DNA from 2 places in the Niveispirillum sp. FG156 genome. Region 2 is predicted to be linked to the other one. Evidence: predicted binding sites of a transcription regulator. Region 2 holds the regulator's gene; the other holds the start of a gene.
What was found. The regulator PhoB, encoded in region 2, activates phosphate uptake and scavenging genes when phosphate is short. The targets are predictions, from matches to a motif close to TNTCATAAAACTGTCA.
Positions count from the first base shown of each region.

Region 1: a site for PhoB is predicted at 1,729-1,744, ahead of ACODSP_RS00010 (MlaE family ABC transporter permease). Genes of this name have one in related genera too.

Region 1 covers NZ_JBMDKE010000001.1:106-7,728, forward strand. The annotation lists gene ACODSP_RS00005 (ABC transporter ATP-binding protein) at 1-787, opposite strand, end outside; gene ACODSP_RS00010 (MlaE family ABC transporter permease) at 784-1,554, opposite strand; gene ACODSP_RS00015 (2-isopropylmalate synthase) at 2,106-3,665, shown strand; gene ACODSP_RS00020 (rod shape-determining protein) at 4,105-5,142, shown strand; gene mreC (rod shape-determining protein MreC) at 5,257-6,135, shown strand; gene mreD (rod shape-determining protein MreD) at 6,147-6,656, shown strand; gene mrdA (penicillin-binding protein 2) at 6,666-7,623, shown strand, end outside.
Region 2 covers NZ_JBMDKE010000024.1:75,603-83,225, forward strand. The annotation lists gene pstC (phosphate ABC transporter permease subunit PstC) at 1-1,407, shown strand, start outside; gene pstA (phosphate ABC transporter permease PstA) at 1,400-2,719, shown strand; gene pstB (phosphate ABC transporter ATP-binding protein PstB) at 2,722-3,525, shown strand; gene phoU (phosphate signaling complex protein PhoU) at 3,655-4,380, shown strand; gene phoB (phosphate regulon transcriptional regulator PhoB) at 4,422-5,129, shown strand; gene ACODSP_RS16525 (pyridoxal-phosphate dependent enzyme) at 5,351-6,718, opposite strand; gene ACODSP_RS16530 (hypothetical protein) at 6,800-7,489, opposite strand.

The DNA of each region.
Region 1 (7,623 bases), on a different contig from region 2:
TCTGGATCGGGCCTTCGGCGCGGCCATGGATGAACTGATCGACGTAAGCGTTGCCGCTATTGTCGATCTCCGACACAGGACCCACCCAGATCAGCTTGCCCTTGTAGAGCATGGCGATACGGTCGGCGATCTTGCGGGCGCTGGCCATGTCATGGGTGATGGAAAGCGCGGTGGCGCCCAGATCCTTCACGCATTTCACGATCAGGTCGTTGATGACGTCAGCCATGATCGGGTCCAGGCCCGTCGTCGGCTCGTCAAAGAAGATGATCTCCGGGTTGGTGCAGATGGCGCGGGCCAGGCCCACGCGCTTCTGCATGCCGCCCGACAGTTCGGAGGGGGAAAGGTTGGCGACATCAGGACCCAGGCCGACGGCACCTAAGGTGGCGACGGCACGCTCCCGTGCCTCCTTCCGGCCCACGCGCTGCCCCTGCATCAGGCCGAAGGCCACGTTTTCCCAGACGGGCAGGCTGTCGAACAGGGCGGCCCCCTGGAACAGCATGCCGAACTTGGCCATGGCGCGTTCACGGTCACGGCCCGTGATATAGGTCGTATCCTCCCCATCGATACGGATGCTGCCCGCATCGGGCTGCAGGATGCCCAGGATGCTTTTCAGCAGCACCGACTTGCCGGTGCCCGAGCCGCCGATGATCACCACGCTTTCGCCGCGCTGGATATCCAGGTCGACGCCGTCCAGCACCACCTTGGGCCCGAACGCCTTCTTCACGCCTTTCAGCGAGATCTTCGGCACATCCATATCCTGCGTCAGTTCCAAGGGCGCCATCGTCATGAGAAGAAGATCCCCGTCAGCAGGTAGTTCAGGACCAGGATAAGGATGGAGGCGGATACCACGGCATTGGTGGTGGCCGCCCCCACGCCCTGCGCGCCGCCGCGCGAGTTATAGCCGTGGTAGCAGCCCATCAGCGAGATGACGAAGCCGAACGCCGCCGCCTTCACCAGACCGGACACCACGTCCATGAATTCCAGATATTGCCAACTGTTGTTGATATAGCTCGACGCGTTGAAGCCCAGCCGGTAGACGGCCACCAGATAGCCGCCGAACACACCGATGATGTCGGCCACCAGCACCAGGATGGGCAGCATGGTGGTGCCGGCGATCAGGCGGGGCACCACCAGATACTTATAGGGGTTGGTGGAAAGCGTGGTTAGCGCGTCCACCTGCTCCGTCACCCGCATGGTGCCCAGTTCCGCCGCCATGGCGGCACCAATGCGGCCCGCCACCATCAGGCCGGCCAGAACCGGCCCCAGTTCACGGGTGATCGACAGAACCACGACGGTGGCGATGGCGCTTTCGGCGGAGAAGCGGGAGAAGCCGGAATAGCTTTGCAGCGCCAGCACCATGCCCGTGAACACGGCGGTCAGGCCGACGACGGGTAGGCTGTAATAGCCGATCTCCACCATCTGCCGACCGATATGCCGGAAATAGAAGGGCGGGCGCAGGCAATGGGCCAGGGCCGTTAGGGTGAACAGGGCCAGCCGCCCAGTCGCCTCCAGGAAGGTCAGGGTGGCACGGCCGATCGCGCTGAGGAAATTCATCTACCTGGCCTTCTGCTTGGGAGCGGAACCCACCCCATCGCTAGACAATGGGGTGTCTTCTGTCAATGTCGAGGGGAAGAGGGCACATGCCCATATTGCGCCGCACCCAAGCCAGTCCCGCATGGAGCCTTTGCATTTCTTTCCCTATGAAGGTTCTTGCCGCGTCGGTGATTTCGCCTTAAAACCGAAACATGAAATGAGCTGTCGGTGTTCCCAGTGGGTTCGCCGTTGCTTGAAACCTTTTACGGATGGACGGTCCCCCCGTGATGGCGGCAGACCAGATGACGGAACAGCAGAACAGCACGGGCCTCACCGCCCGCGCCGTTGGCCTGTCTGCATCTTCCATTCGTCGCGGCCGCCTTGTCCTGGCCGCCACCCTACGACTAATCACCCCCTGAGCGCCCGATGCTGTGCCGCCCTCGCTGCGGCGCGGCCCGCGATCAGGGGAAGAGGCGCCGGACCGGCGCCGCCGAAACCACATATTTCTTCTATCGATTTCGGTGCGGTGCCCCTGACAGGACCGTACCCGACGTGCCGCAAGGGACCAGGACATGAGCATCACCCGCGACAGCAACCGCGTCATCATTTTCGACACCACCCTGCGCGATGGCGAGCAGGCGCCCGGCTGTTCCATGAACCTGGATGAAAAGCTGCGCATCGCCACGGTACTGGAGGAAATGGGCGTCGATGTCATCGAGGCCGGTTTCCCCATCGCGTCGAACGGCGATTTTGAGGCCGTGCGCGAAGTGGCCCGCACCGTGAAGAATGCCACCATCGCGGCGCTGGCCCGCACGGCCCGCGCCGATATCGACCGCGCCGCCGAGGCCTTGCAGCTGGCGCAGCGCAAGCGCATCCACACCTTCATCTCCACCAGCCCCGTCCACATGAACTACATGTTGAAGATGACGGAAGAGGAGGTGTTGCAGCGCACCATCGATTATGTCGGTTATGCCCGCAACCTGACCGACGATGTCGAATGGTCCGCCCAGGATGGTTCCCGCTCTGACCGCGATTTCCTGTGCCGTACGGTGGAGGCGGCCATCAAGGCCGGCGCCACCACCATCAATATCCCCGACACGGTCGGCTATGCCCTGCCGGAAGAATATGCCGCCATGTTCAAGGACGTGATGACCCGCGTCCCCAATTCCGACAAGGCCATCTTCTCTGTCCATTGCCATAACGATCTGGGGTTGGCCGTCGCCAATTCCCTGGCCGGCATCGGCGTCGGTGTGCGTCAGGTGGAATGCACCATCAATGGCCTGGGCGAGCGGGCGGGCAACGCGTCGCTGGAAGAGATCGTAATGGCGCTGCGCACGCGCCATGACCTGATCGGTTGCACCACCGGTATCAAAACGGAACATATCACCCGCATTTCCCGTCTGGTTTCCACCATCACCGGTTTCCAGGTGCAGCCCAACAAGGCCATCGTGGGTGCCAACGCCTTTGCCCATGAAAGCGGCATCCATCAGGACGGCATGCTGAAGCACGCCGAGACCTATGAGATCATGACCCCGGAATCGGTGGGTCTGAACCGCTCCTCCCTGGTCATGGGCAAGCATTCGGGCCGCGCCGCCTTCCGCGCCAAGCTGAAGGAACTGGGCTATGACGATCTGGGTGAGAATGCGGTGAATGACGCGTTCGGCCGGTTCAAGGATCTGGCCGACCGCAAGAAGGACATCTACGACGAAGACATCATCGCCATCATGGATGATGAGGTCGGTCGTCAGCATGACCGCGTGCGTTTCCACGCCCTGCATGTCGTGGCCGGTTCGCGCGGGCCGCAGCATGCCGTGCTGGAACTGGAGATTGACGGCAAGCCCATCCCGCCGGTCGTGGCCTTCGGCAATGGCCCCGTCGATGCCGTCTTCAACGCCCTGAAGCTGGCCTTCCCGCATGAAGCGAAGCTGCAGCTCTATCAGGTGCATGCCGTGACCCAGGGTACCGACGCCCAAGCCGAGGTGACGGTGCGACTGGAAGAGGAAGGCAAGACCGTGAATGGTCAGGGTGCGGATGCCGATACGCTGGTGGCCAGCGCGCGCGCCTATGTGCATGCGCTGAACAAGCTGATCACCAAGCGTCTGAAGACTGCGCCCGTGGCAATGTCAGCGTAAATGCCATCTCCCTCAGGCGCCGGGCGCCGCCATCCGGCGGCTTGGCTTACGCGCACATGTGTGCGCGGGCCAGCGGTCGCTGGCCCCCAAAGGTCGTGGGAGATGACCCTTGGTATTTACGGCGTCGGATGACGGTTTCACGCGACTCCGATTCCACGACTTGAGTCAAACCCCCGTCGGACACCCTTCCGGCGGGGGTTTTTGCCATGTTTTTGCCACGAAGTTTGAGGGTCCAACAGCCCGAAAGGGGGTGATGCGGTGCCTGCACACCCTTCATGTGGCACTGCGAAGGGAACGGGGCGTGGAAATTCCGTTTCCAGGGCTTTCAAGGCTTGAGGGCGCCGCCCCAAATGGTCTATGCAACAAGCGCGACCCGGCATATCCGGGGCCCGGTCGCACCAAGGCGGCAGAATCCGGACATCAGAGATACGCTTAACCCATGTTTTCAAACCTGCTCGGTATGTTCTCCGCCGACATGGCGATCGACCTTGGTACGGCGAACACGCTCGTCTACGTGAAGGGTCGCGGCATCGTCCTCAATGAACCGTCGGTGGTCGCCATCCGCGACCTGCGGGGCAAGAAGCAGGTCTTGGCCGTGGGGGACGAGGCCAAGCTGATGCTTGGCCGTACGCCTGGCAACATCCAGGCCATCCGCCCGCTTCGCGACGGCGTCATCGCCGACTTCGAAGTTGCGGAAGAAATGATCAAGCATTTCATCCGCAAGGTTCACAACCGCCGCAGCTTTGCCAGCCCGGAAATCGTGATCTGCGTTCCGTCGGGTTCCACCGCCGTCGAACGCCGCGCGATCCAGGAAAGTGCCGAGGCTGCCGGCGCGCGCCGCGTTTCCCTGATCGAGGAACCGATGGCTGCCGCCATCGGCGCCGGCCTGCCGGTGACGGAGCCGACGGGCAGCATGGTCGTCGATATCGGCGGTGGCACCACGGAAGTGGCCGTCCTGTCGCTGAACGGCACCGTCCATGCCCGGTCCGCCCGCGTGGGCGGTGACAAGATGGATGAGGCCATCATCGGCTATATCCGCCGTCACCATAACCTGCTGGTGGGTGAAGGCTCGGCTGAGCGTATCAAAAAAGAAATCGGTTCCGCCTGCCCGCCGGAAGATGGTGAAGGCCGGGTCATGGAGATCAAGGGCCGCGACCTGATGAACGGCGTGCCCAAGGAACTGGTGATGAGCGAGCGGCAAATTGCCGAGAGCCTGGCCGAACCGGTCAGCCAGATCATTGAGGCCGTGAAGGTTGCCCTGGAACATACGGCGCCCGAACTGGCCGCCGATATCGTGGACAAGGGCATCGTCCTGACGGGTGGCGGCGCGCTGCTGGCCAACCTGGATTATGTCCTGCGCCATGCCACCGGCCTGCCGGTTTCCATTGCCGATGATCCGCTGTCCTGCGTAGCGCTGGGCTCCGGTCGCGCGCTGGAAGAGGAAAGCCTGCGCAACGTGCTGATTCGCATGTATTGATCGGTCCGCTATAGCGATCCGATATTTACACCATCGCGTTGAAGCGTTACTTTCACAAGGCACTGTAAGCCACCGATTTCGGTGGCTTACCCGATCACGGGACACCACCCCCCGGTGAAGACACGCAATAGCGGATCCGTCGTGCGCATCGCGGCCCCTCTTTGGGGGATGGTGCAGCGATTCTATTTTCCGCTGCTGATCCTGGCTGCCGCCGCCCTGATGATGATCGGGCATGTGAATGGCGGTGCGGTGGAACAGGCGCGCACGCGCGTCACCGATGCCGTTTCCCCGGTTCTGAACGTCATGTCGCGTCCGGCCTCCAGTGTGGCCGACGGGCTGGAATATTTCCGGCAGCTGGTCGATCTGCATGACGAGAATGCCCGCCTGCGCGAAGAGAATTCCCGGTTGCGGCAGTGGGAACAGGCGGCGCTGCGTCTGGATGCCGAAAACCGCTCCCTGCGCTCGCTCCTGTCCTTCAAGCCGGACCCGGCGGCGCGTGTGGTCACGGGCCGTGTCGTCGGTGATCCCGGCGGCGCCTTTGTGCGGACGGTCGTTGTCACCATCGGCGAACGCGATGGTGTGGCACGCGGTCAGGCCGTGATGTCGGGGCAGGGGCTGGTTGGGCGTATCGTGCAGGTCGGCGACTGGTCGTCGCGCGTGCTGCTGATCACCGATCTGAATGCCCGCATCCCCGTCGTGCTGGAAAGCAGCCGGCAGCGCGCCATGCTGGCGGGTGACAATTCCGACCATCCGCTGCTGACGTACCTGCCGCCCAACAGCGAGGTTACGCCGGGTGAGCGGGTGTTTACTTCTGGCCATGGCGGCCTGTTCCCGCCGGGTCTGCCCGTCGGCATTGTTGAAATCGGGGCCGGTGGCAAGCCCCGGGTCGTGCCTATGGCCGACCTGTCGCGTGTGGAGCATGTGCAGGTGGTCGATTTCGGCACCGTAGGCGGCGTGGCCGCCGAAGCGACGCAGCCCGGCGCGATGAAGTAAGGGGCACGGCCTTGGCCGGCGGATTGTTTAACCAGCTCGATCAGACGGCACGCAACCTTGTGCCCTTCACCGTCACTATCCTGGCCATGCTGGTCGGGATGGTGCCTTTGCCGTTGCCCGGCTATGCCATGGTGACGGTGCCCTTCATGCTGATGTGCCTGTTCTACTGGGTCATCCACCGGCCCGACCTGCTGCGCCCGCTGGTGGTGTTCGCCATCGGCCTGTTGCAGGACCTGATCGGCGGCACGCCCATCGGATCGACCTCCATGGTGCTGATGATGGCCTATTGGCTGTTAATCACCCAGCGCCGCTTCTTCCTGGGCCGGTCCTTCGTGATGCTGTGGATCGGTTTTGCATTGGTGGCCACAGGGGCGGCGGCGGTACAATGGTCGGTGTTCGCCCTGATGACGGCCAGCCTTCTGGACGCGCGGCCCGTGCTGGTGCAGGCCCTGATGGGCGTGGCATTGTTCCCGTTGATGGCCTGGCTGCTGCAAAGGCTGCACCGCGCCTATTTGAGCTGAGGGTAACCCATGTCGGCCTTTGACCGGGACGCCGAACGCCAGCGCATGCTGTCCCGCCGCACGCTGGTGCTGGGCGGGCTGCAGGGCGCTGCCGTGGCCACGCTGATGGGCCGGCTCTACTATCTCCAGATCGTGGAGAGCGACCGCTATACCGTGCTGGCGGAGGATAACCGCATCTCGCTGCGGCTGGTGGCGCCGCCCCGCGGCCTGATCACCGACCGGTTCGGCGTGCCGCTGGCCGTGAATGAGCAGAATTTCAGCACCATCATCGTGTCCGAACGCGCCGGCGACGTGCAGCAGATCCTGGATGAGGTGGGAAAGCTGATCCCCCTGACCGAGGCGGATGAAAGGCGCATTCAGCGCGATATCCAGCGCTCCCGCTCCTTCGCGCCTATCACCATCAAGGAAAACCTGACCTGGGATCAGGTGGCGGCGATTGAGGTTAATCTGCCCGACCTGCCGGGCGTGTCCATCGATGTCGGCCAGGTCCGCTCCTACCCGTTCGGCGAGGCGTTGAGTCATGTTCTGGGCTATGTCGGGGTGGCGGCGGAGAAGGATGTCGAAGGGTCCAGCGACCCGCTGCTGACCCTGCCCGGTTTCAAGGTGGGCAAGGGCGGCATCGAGAAACAGTATGATCAGGCCCTGCGCGGCGCCGCCGGCAACCGCCAGCTGGAAGTGAACGCGGTTGGCCGTGTCATCCGGGAACTGTCGCGCGATCCCGGCCAGCCGGGGCGCGAAGCGACACTGACCATCGATGCCAAGCTTCAGCATTATATGCACCAGCGCCTGTCGGCGGAGGAGAGCGCGGCGGCCATCGTCATGGATGTGAATACCGGCGGCATCCACGCGCTCTGTTCCAGCCCCAGTTTCGATCCCAACCAGTTCGCCATGGGTATCGGGTACGAGGCCTATCAGGCCTTGCTGAAGGATGAGCGTACGCCGCTGATCAACAAGGTGATCGCGGGCC
Region 2 (7,623 bases):
CTGGGGCGCAACCGGGCCGTGGCCGTGGCCGGCGGGCGCATCGCCAATCTGCACTCCGTCCCCACTTATTACGGCTCCTACATGGCGCTGTGGGCCGGTCTTCCCGCCCTGGTGCTGATCCTGGCCTGGCTGGCGCTGCGTGGCGCCGTCATGGACTGGATGGTGCTGTCGGCCATGTCGCCGGAACAGTTGGAAGCTTGGGCGCGCGTCATGCTGGCCCCGGCGGAGCTGGAAACGCTGCTGCCCACCATCGCCGATGGCGCCTCGGCCCTGAGCCAGACGCACCGCCAGCTTCTGCTGATCAATATCGGCAATCTGGCCATCGGACAGGCGCAGTATGTGAACCCGAGCGTCATCGACGCCATCAATCCGGCTGCCAGCCACCTGTCGCAGCTGCGCGGGCTGGCCGACTGGACCCTGTTCGGTGCCGTGCTGGCGCTGGCCGGTGGCGCGCTGGCCTTCACCTGGTCGAAGATCGGGCCGGAATTCCGGGCGCGCAACAATGTCGAGCGCATCGTCACGCTGCTGCTGGTGCTCTGCTCCACCATCGCGGTGCTGACGACGGTCGGTATCGTGCTGTCGCTGCTGTTCGAGAGCATCCGCTTCTTCACCAAGGTGCCGATCACCGAGTTCCTGTTCGGCCTGCAATGGTCGCCGCAGACGGCGATCCGTGCCGATCAGGTGGGGTCGTCCGGTGCCTTCGGTGCCATCCCGCTATTCACCGGTACCCTGCTGATCGCCACTATCGCCATGATCGTGGCGGCCCCGGTCGGCCTGATGTCGGCCATCTACCTGTCCGAATATGCGCCCAAGCGGGTGCGCGGTCTGGTGAAGCCGGTGCTGGAGATCCTGGCCGGCGTGCCCACCGTGGTCTACGGCTTCTTCGCCATCCTGACGGTGGCGCCCTTCATCCGCGATGTCGGTGCGGCGCTGGGCATTCCCATCTCCTCGCAAAGCGCGCTGGCCGCCGGTGTGGTCATGGGCATCATGATCGTGCCCTTCGTGTCCTCGCTGGCCGATGACGTGATCAATGCGGTGCCGCAGTCGCTGCGTGACGGGTCCTACGGTCTGGGTGCCACCAAGTCGGAAACCATCAAGCAGGTGGTCATGCCCGCCGCCTTGCCCGGCATCGTCGGCGCCATGCTGCTGGCTGTCAGCCGCGCCATCGGCGAGACGATGATCGTGGTGATGGCCGCCGGCCTGCAGGCCAGCCTGACCCTGAACCCGCTGGCCAGCGTCACGACGGTAACGGTGCAGATCAAGTCCATCCTGGTCGGTGACCAGGAGTTTGACAGCGCCAAGACGCTGTCGGTCTTCGCCCTGGGTCTGGTCCTGTTCCTGGTGACCCTGGCGCTGAACGTCATTGCCCTCCGCATCGTCCAGAAATACCGGGAAAAATATGACTGAGATCGCAGAGCCGATGCACACAGCCATGCCCGTGTCCCTCCACACCGGCGACGCCGCCACCAAGCGACTGAAGGCGCGCTATGCCGCCGAACGCCGCTTCCGCCTCTATGGCATCCTGGCCATCCTGTTCGCCTGCTCGATGCTGGTCATCCTGCTGTCGACCCTGCTGAAGGAAGGCACCTCGGCCTTCTTCCAGACAGAGGTGAAGCTGGCGGTCACTATCGACCCCGCCACCATCGACCCGCAGGGCACAGGCAACCCGGCCGAATGGGACCGTGGCGCGTTCCAGACCCTGGTGTCCGACGCGCTGTACAAGGAGTTCCCGGAGGTTACGGGCCGGACGGAGAAGCGCGACGTGCGCGGTCTGGTCAGCCCGGTGGCCGGTGTGCGCCTGGGCAAGATGCTGGACAGCGACCCGTCCCTGGTCGGTCAGACGATCGAGGTCTGGCTGCCAGCATCGGACGGCATCAACCAGATCGTCAAGGGCGGCATCGACCGCACCCTGCCGGAGGTGGAGCGTCCGATCAACGACAAGCAGCTGGCCTGGTTCGACAGCCTGGAACAGCGCGGCGACGTGCGGTCGGCCTTCAACACCACCTTCTTTACCGCCAGCGACAGCAATTATCCCGAGCTGGCAGGCCTGCTGGGGGCGGCGGTCGGCACCTTGCTGACCATGGCGGTGACCCTGTTCACGGCCTTGCCCATCGGTGTTGCAGCGGCCGTCTATCTGGAAGAGTTCGCGCCGAAGAACCGGCTGACCGAGATCATTGAGGTCAATATCAACAATCTGGCGGCCGTGCCCTCCATCGTGTTCGGTCTCCTGGGTCTGGCGGTATTCCTCAACTTCTTCGGCATGCCGCGCTCTGCCCCGCTGGTCGGTGGTCTGGTGCTGGGCCTGCTGGTGCTGCCCACCATCATCATCGCCAGCCGCGCGGCATTGAAGGCGGTTCCGCCCTCGATCCGGGAGGCAGCGCTGGGCATGGGCGCCTCGCGCCTGCAGACGGTGATGCACCATGTGCTGCCGCTGGCCATGCCGGGCATCATGACGGGCACCATCATCGGCATGGCCCATGCCGTGGGTGAGACGGCGCCCTTGCTGATGATCGGCATGAACGCCTTCATCACGTCGGCCCCGGACGGCCTGCTGGCCAGCTCCTCGGTCCTGCCGGTGCAGATTTTCATGTGGTCGGACAAGCCGGAACGCGGCTTTGTCGAACTGACCTCGGCCGCCATCCTTGTGCTGCTGGCCTTCCTGATCCTGATGAACGGTGCCGCCATCTGGCTGCGCAAGAAATTCGAACGTCGGTGGTAAAAATGGACAGCATGACCCTGAACAAGCCTGTACAAGCCGCCGTCACCCAGCCGGTGAAGGTGTCGGCCCGCGACGTGAAGGTCTATTACGGCGCCAAGCGCGCCCTGCACGGCGTCAATGTCGATATCTACCAGAACGAGGTGCTGGCCATGATCGGCCCCTCGGGCTGTGGCAAGTCCACGTTCCTGCGCACCCTGAACCGCATGAACGACACGATCGATATCTGCCGCGTCGAAGGCAAGATCCTGCTGGATGGCGAGGATATCTACGATCCCAAGCTGGACGTGGTGCAGTTGCGCGCCCGTGTCGGCATGGTGTTCCAGAAGCCGAACCCGTTCCCGAAGTCGATCTATGAGAACGTGATCTACGGGCCGAAGCTGCATGGCCTGGCGACCCGCAAGGACGAGTTTGACGCCATCGTCGAAACCTCGCTGAAGCGCGCCGGCCTGTGGAACGAGGTCAAGGATCGCCTGCATGAGCCGGGCACCGGCCTGTCGGGCGGCCAGCAGCAGCGCCTTTGCATCGCGCGCGCCGTTGCCGTCAGCCCGGAAGTCATCCTGATGGACGAGCCCTGCTCGGCGCTTGACCCCATCGCCACCGCGCATATCGAGGAGCTGATCGACGAGCTGCGCGAGAGCTTCACCATCGCCATCGTCACCCACAACATGCAGCAGGCCGCGCGTGTATCGCAGCGCACGGCCTTCTTCCATCTGGGTGATCTGGTGGAGGTGGGCGACACCGAGGAAATCTTCACCAACCCGCGCGATGAGCGCACCCAGGGCTATATCACGGGCCGGTACGGTTGATGCCCGCTGCCGTAGGTCGTGGGTGAGGCAACGCCGAACCCCGACTTTTACACGGTTCCGTCGCTTGTCGGGGTTCGGCGCCTGCCTCACCCCGACCTACGGTCATCATGCTTTAAGGGACCCACGTCCATGTCGCCGACCGAACATACCGTCAAGTCCTTCGAGGCGGAATTGCAGCGCCTGTCCAACCTGATCGCCCAGATGGGCGGCGTGGTGGAGGCGCAGGTGGAAGCGGCCGTGCAGGCCGTGGGCCGCCGCGATGTCGAAGGCGCCACCAAGGTCATGCAGGGCGATACCCGCCTGGATGAGTTTGAGCGCCAGATCGAACATGATGCCATCCGCATGCTGGCGCTGCGCGCGCCGGTCGGCGTGGATTTGCGTGAGGTGCTGGCGGCACTCAAAATCTCCGCCGATCTGGAACGCACGGGCGACTATGCCGCCAATATCGCCAAGCGCTCCATCGCGCTGGCGCAGTTGCCCATCATGCGCCCCGCCGGGACCATCCCGCGCATGGGCCGTCTGGTGCAGGAAATGCTGAAGGATGTGCTGGACGCCTATATCGACCGCGATGTCGACAAGGCCGTGGCCGCCTGGCACCGGGATGAGGAGCTGGATGATCTCTATACCAGCCTGTTCCGCGAGGTCCTGACCTACATGATGGAAGACCCGCGCAACATCACCCCCTGCACGCATCTTCTGTTCATTGCCAAGAACCTGGAACGCGCCGGCGACCATGCGACCAACATCGCGGAAACCGTGCATTTCCTGGTCAAGGGCCAGCCGCTGACGGCGGAACGGCCCAAGAGCGACAAGTCCAGCTTCACCATCATTGAACCGGTCGAGGGCGAGGGCTGAGCTAGCCCCGCCCCGCCACCATCTAGCGCCAAGGGACCCCGATGAACGCCGCCTTGAAGCCGCTGATCCTGGTTGTTGAAGACGAGGCCGACCTCGTCACCCTGCTGTCCTACAACCTGGAACGTGAAGGGTTCCGGGTCATCACCGCCGGTGACGGGGAAGAAGCCCTGCTGCTGGCCGATGAACGCAGCCCGCATCTGATCCTGCTGGACTGGATGCTGCCGCTGATGAGCGGGCTGGAGGTCTGCCGCCAGTTGCGCCGCAATCCCAAGACCCGCGAGACGCCCGTCATCATGCTGACGGCGCGCGGGGAAGAGGCGGACAAGGTCCGTGGCCTGAACAGCGGGGCGGATGATTACCTGTCCAAGCCGTTCAGCCCCACCGAACTGGTCGCCCGTATCCGCGCCGTCCTGCGCCGCGCCTCGCCGGGTCTGGCGGAGGAGCTGCTGCGCTTCTCCGACATCTCCATGGACCTGGCGGCCCACCGCGTTCGGCGCGGGGGCCGGGATATCCATCTGGGGCCGAAGGAATTCGCCTTGCTGCGCCATTTCATGCAGCATCCGGGGCGGGTTTTCTCGCGTGAACAGCTGCTGGACATCGTCTGGGGCCACGACGTCTATGTCGAGTTGCGCACCGTCGACGTACATATCCGCCGGCTGCGCAAGGCGCTGAACGAGACGGAAGAGCAGGACGTGATCCGCACCGTCCGTTCGGCGGGTTATGCGTTGGATAACAAGACGACGATGTGAGTCTTGGGACAGAGAATTGAAAAGGGCGCTGTCGAGGGACAGTGCCCTTTTTTCTACAGTGCGCGGCCTATTTCGTCATCCCGGCGAAAGCCGGGACCCAGGGGCCGAATGCCCGACCTTTCGGCGGCTTCGACCAAAGCAGCGTAGAGCTTTGATCCTGTGGCCCCTGGGTCCCGGCTTTCGCCGGGATGACGAGGGGAGCCAAGTGCGTTGAGGCGATATCACCCCAACTGCCGGCGCAGATGGTTCAGCACGTCGGTGCGGGTCAGCAGGCCCAGGAACACCGGGCCATCCATGATGATGGCCACCATGTTGCGGTTGAACAGGGCGCGCAGGTCGGCCATGGTCGCGGTCACGGGCAGGGTTTCCAGCCGGTTGACCATGGCCGTATAGACCTTGTCCCGGAACCGCGCCGGGTCCTTTTCGACATGCAGCAGCAGGTCGCTTTCATCCAGGATGCCGATCACCCGTTCGCCTTCCATCACGGGCAACTGTGACACGTCGGAAATCCGCATCCGCTTGTACGCGGTCAGCAGCGTATCCTCCGGCCCGACGGTGACCACCTGACCCTTGTCGAAGCGGCGGGTCATCAGGTCGCGCAGATCGTTATGACGCTCGCGCGGGGTGAAGCCGTGATCTTCCATCCAGGCATCGTTGAACATCTTCGACAGGTACTTGTTGCCCGTGTCGCAGACGAAGGTGACGACCTTCTTGGGCGTCGTTTGCGCCCGGCAATATTTCAGCGCCGCCGCGAACAGGGTGCCCGATGAGGAGCCGGCCAGGATGCCCTCCAGCCGCAGCAGGTCGCGCGCGGCGTTCAGGCTTTCGGTATCGCTGACATAATAGGCGGCCTTGGCGTACTGAAGGTCGCAGATGGGGGGCACGAAATCCTCGCCCACGCCTTCGACCACCCAGGAACCGGGTTCGTCATGGGTGCCCTTGTTCACCAGATCGGCAATGATGGAGCCGACCGGGTCGGCGATGACCATGGCGGTCTTGGGACTGGCCTTGGCGAAGAAGGCGCCCAGGCCCGTGAAGGTGCCGCCAGAGCCGATGCCGGCCACCACCGCGTCAATGTCGCCATCCATCTGGCGCAGCATCTCCGGGCCGGTCCATTCCTCATGCGCGCGCGGATTGGCGGGGTTGGCGAACTGGTTCACATAGAAGCTGCCGGGAATTTCGGTCGACAGGCGTTCGGCAATGTCCTGGTAATAGGCGGGGTGGCCCTTGCCCACATCCGACCTTGTGATGTGGATCTGTGCGCCCAGGGCGCGCAGATTGTTGATCTTCTCGGTCGCCATCTTGTCGGGGATAACCAGGATCAGGCGGTAGCCCTTGGCGGCGCAGACCAGGGCCAGGCCCAGGCCGGTATTGCCTGCCGTCGCCTCGATCACCGTGCCGCCGGGGGCCAGCTTGCCCTCTGCCTCCGCCGCCTCGATCATCTTCAGCGCGATACGGTCCTTGATGGAGCCGCCGGGATTCTGGTTTTCCAGCTTCAGATACAGCTCACACGGGCCGGTATCGAAACGGGTGATGCGGACGATCGGGGTGTTGCCGATCATGGACAGGATGGCGGGTGCGCCGGACATGTTTCCCCCCTGGGGCAAATGGTTTTGCCTTCAGGGAACCGCATCCTCAAACCACCCGCAAGGGGGTGTGAAATAACGAAATCAAGCTGCGGCGCAGGTGCGATCCACGCACGATTCCGGCGGATTTGGCCGCCCATCCGCATTGATCAAACCCGCCTGCAAAAGCGCTTCGACATTGTCGGTCAGATTCTCCGCGCAGGCAGGCCTTTCCCAGCCCTCCAGCCAGTTCTGTTCCAGGAAGGCCAGGATGGCGGGCTGGCCCAACTCCACCTCCCACAGGATGCCCAGCAGCGAGGCCAGCGCCTCTTCGCGTATCTGGTCATCCTGGCCCACGGCCAGCGCGCGGTTGGCCTCCTCAATCCGGCCGGACTCAGGACCGGCACCCAGGCCGAAATCGATCAGGCCCCGGCGTTCCGGCGGGGCCACCAGCCAGTGTGCCACCTCATGGATCAGGACATAGGCCTCTGACCGGGTGCGGATGGAATGACCATCATAGGAAAAGGCGGCCTGCGGCTCCTCATCGATTACGCCGATGCCAAAGCGGCGGGCCAGAGCGACGCCTGCCGCCCGGTGGGAAGGCGTGTCCACACCCAGCGCGATCAGATCGCGCGTGGCCGCAATGCGGGCCAGCACCTTGGCCGTCCGGCTTTCGGGGGTCAAGTTGCTGGCGACGGCGGCCAGGGCATCCGGGAGGATGTGTTCGGGGATGGTGGTCAGTTGCATGGCGTGCAGAAGATAGTCGCCCGCGCCCTGGCGTGAAGTGCCAAACAAGCGCGGCGGGATATCGCAGGGCGCAGGGGTGGCGGGCGAATTATGCGGTCGGCATGAAATCTTGACCTCCGGTCAATCTTTCCCGCCCCTCAATCGCCGGCGCCCACATCCGTGGGCTTGGCTACGCGCCATGT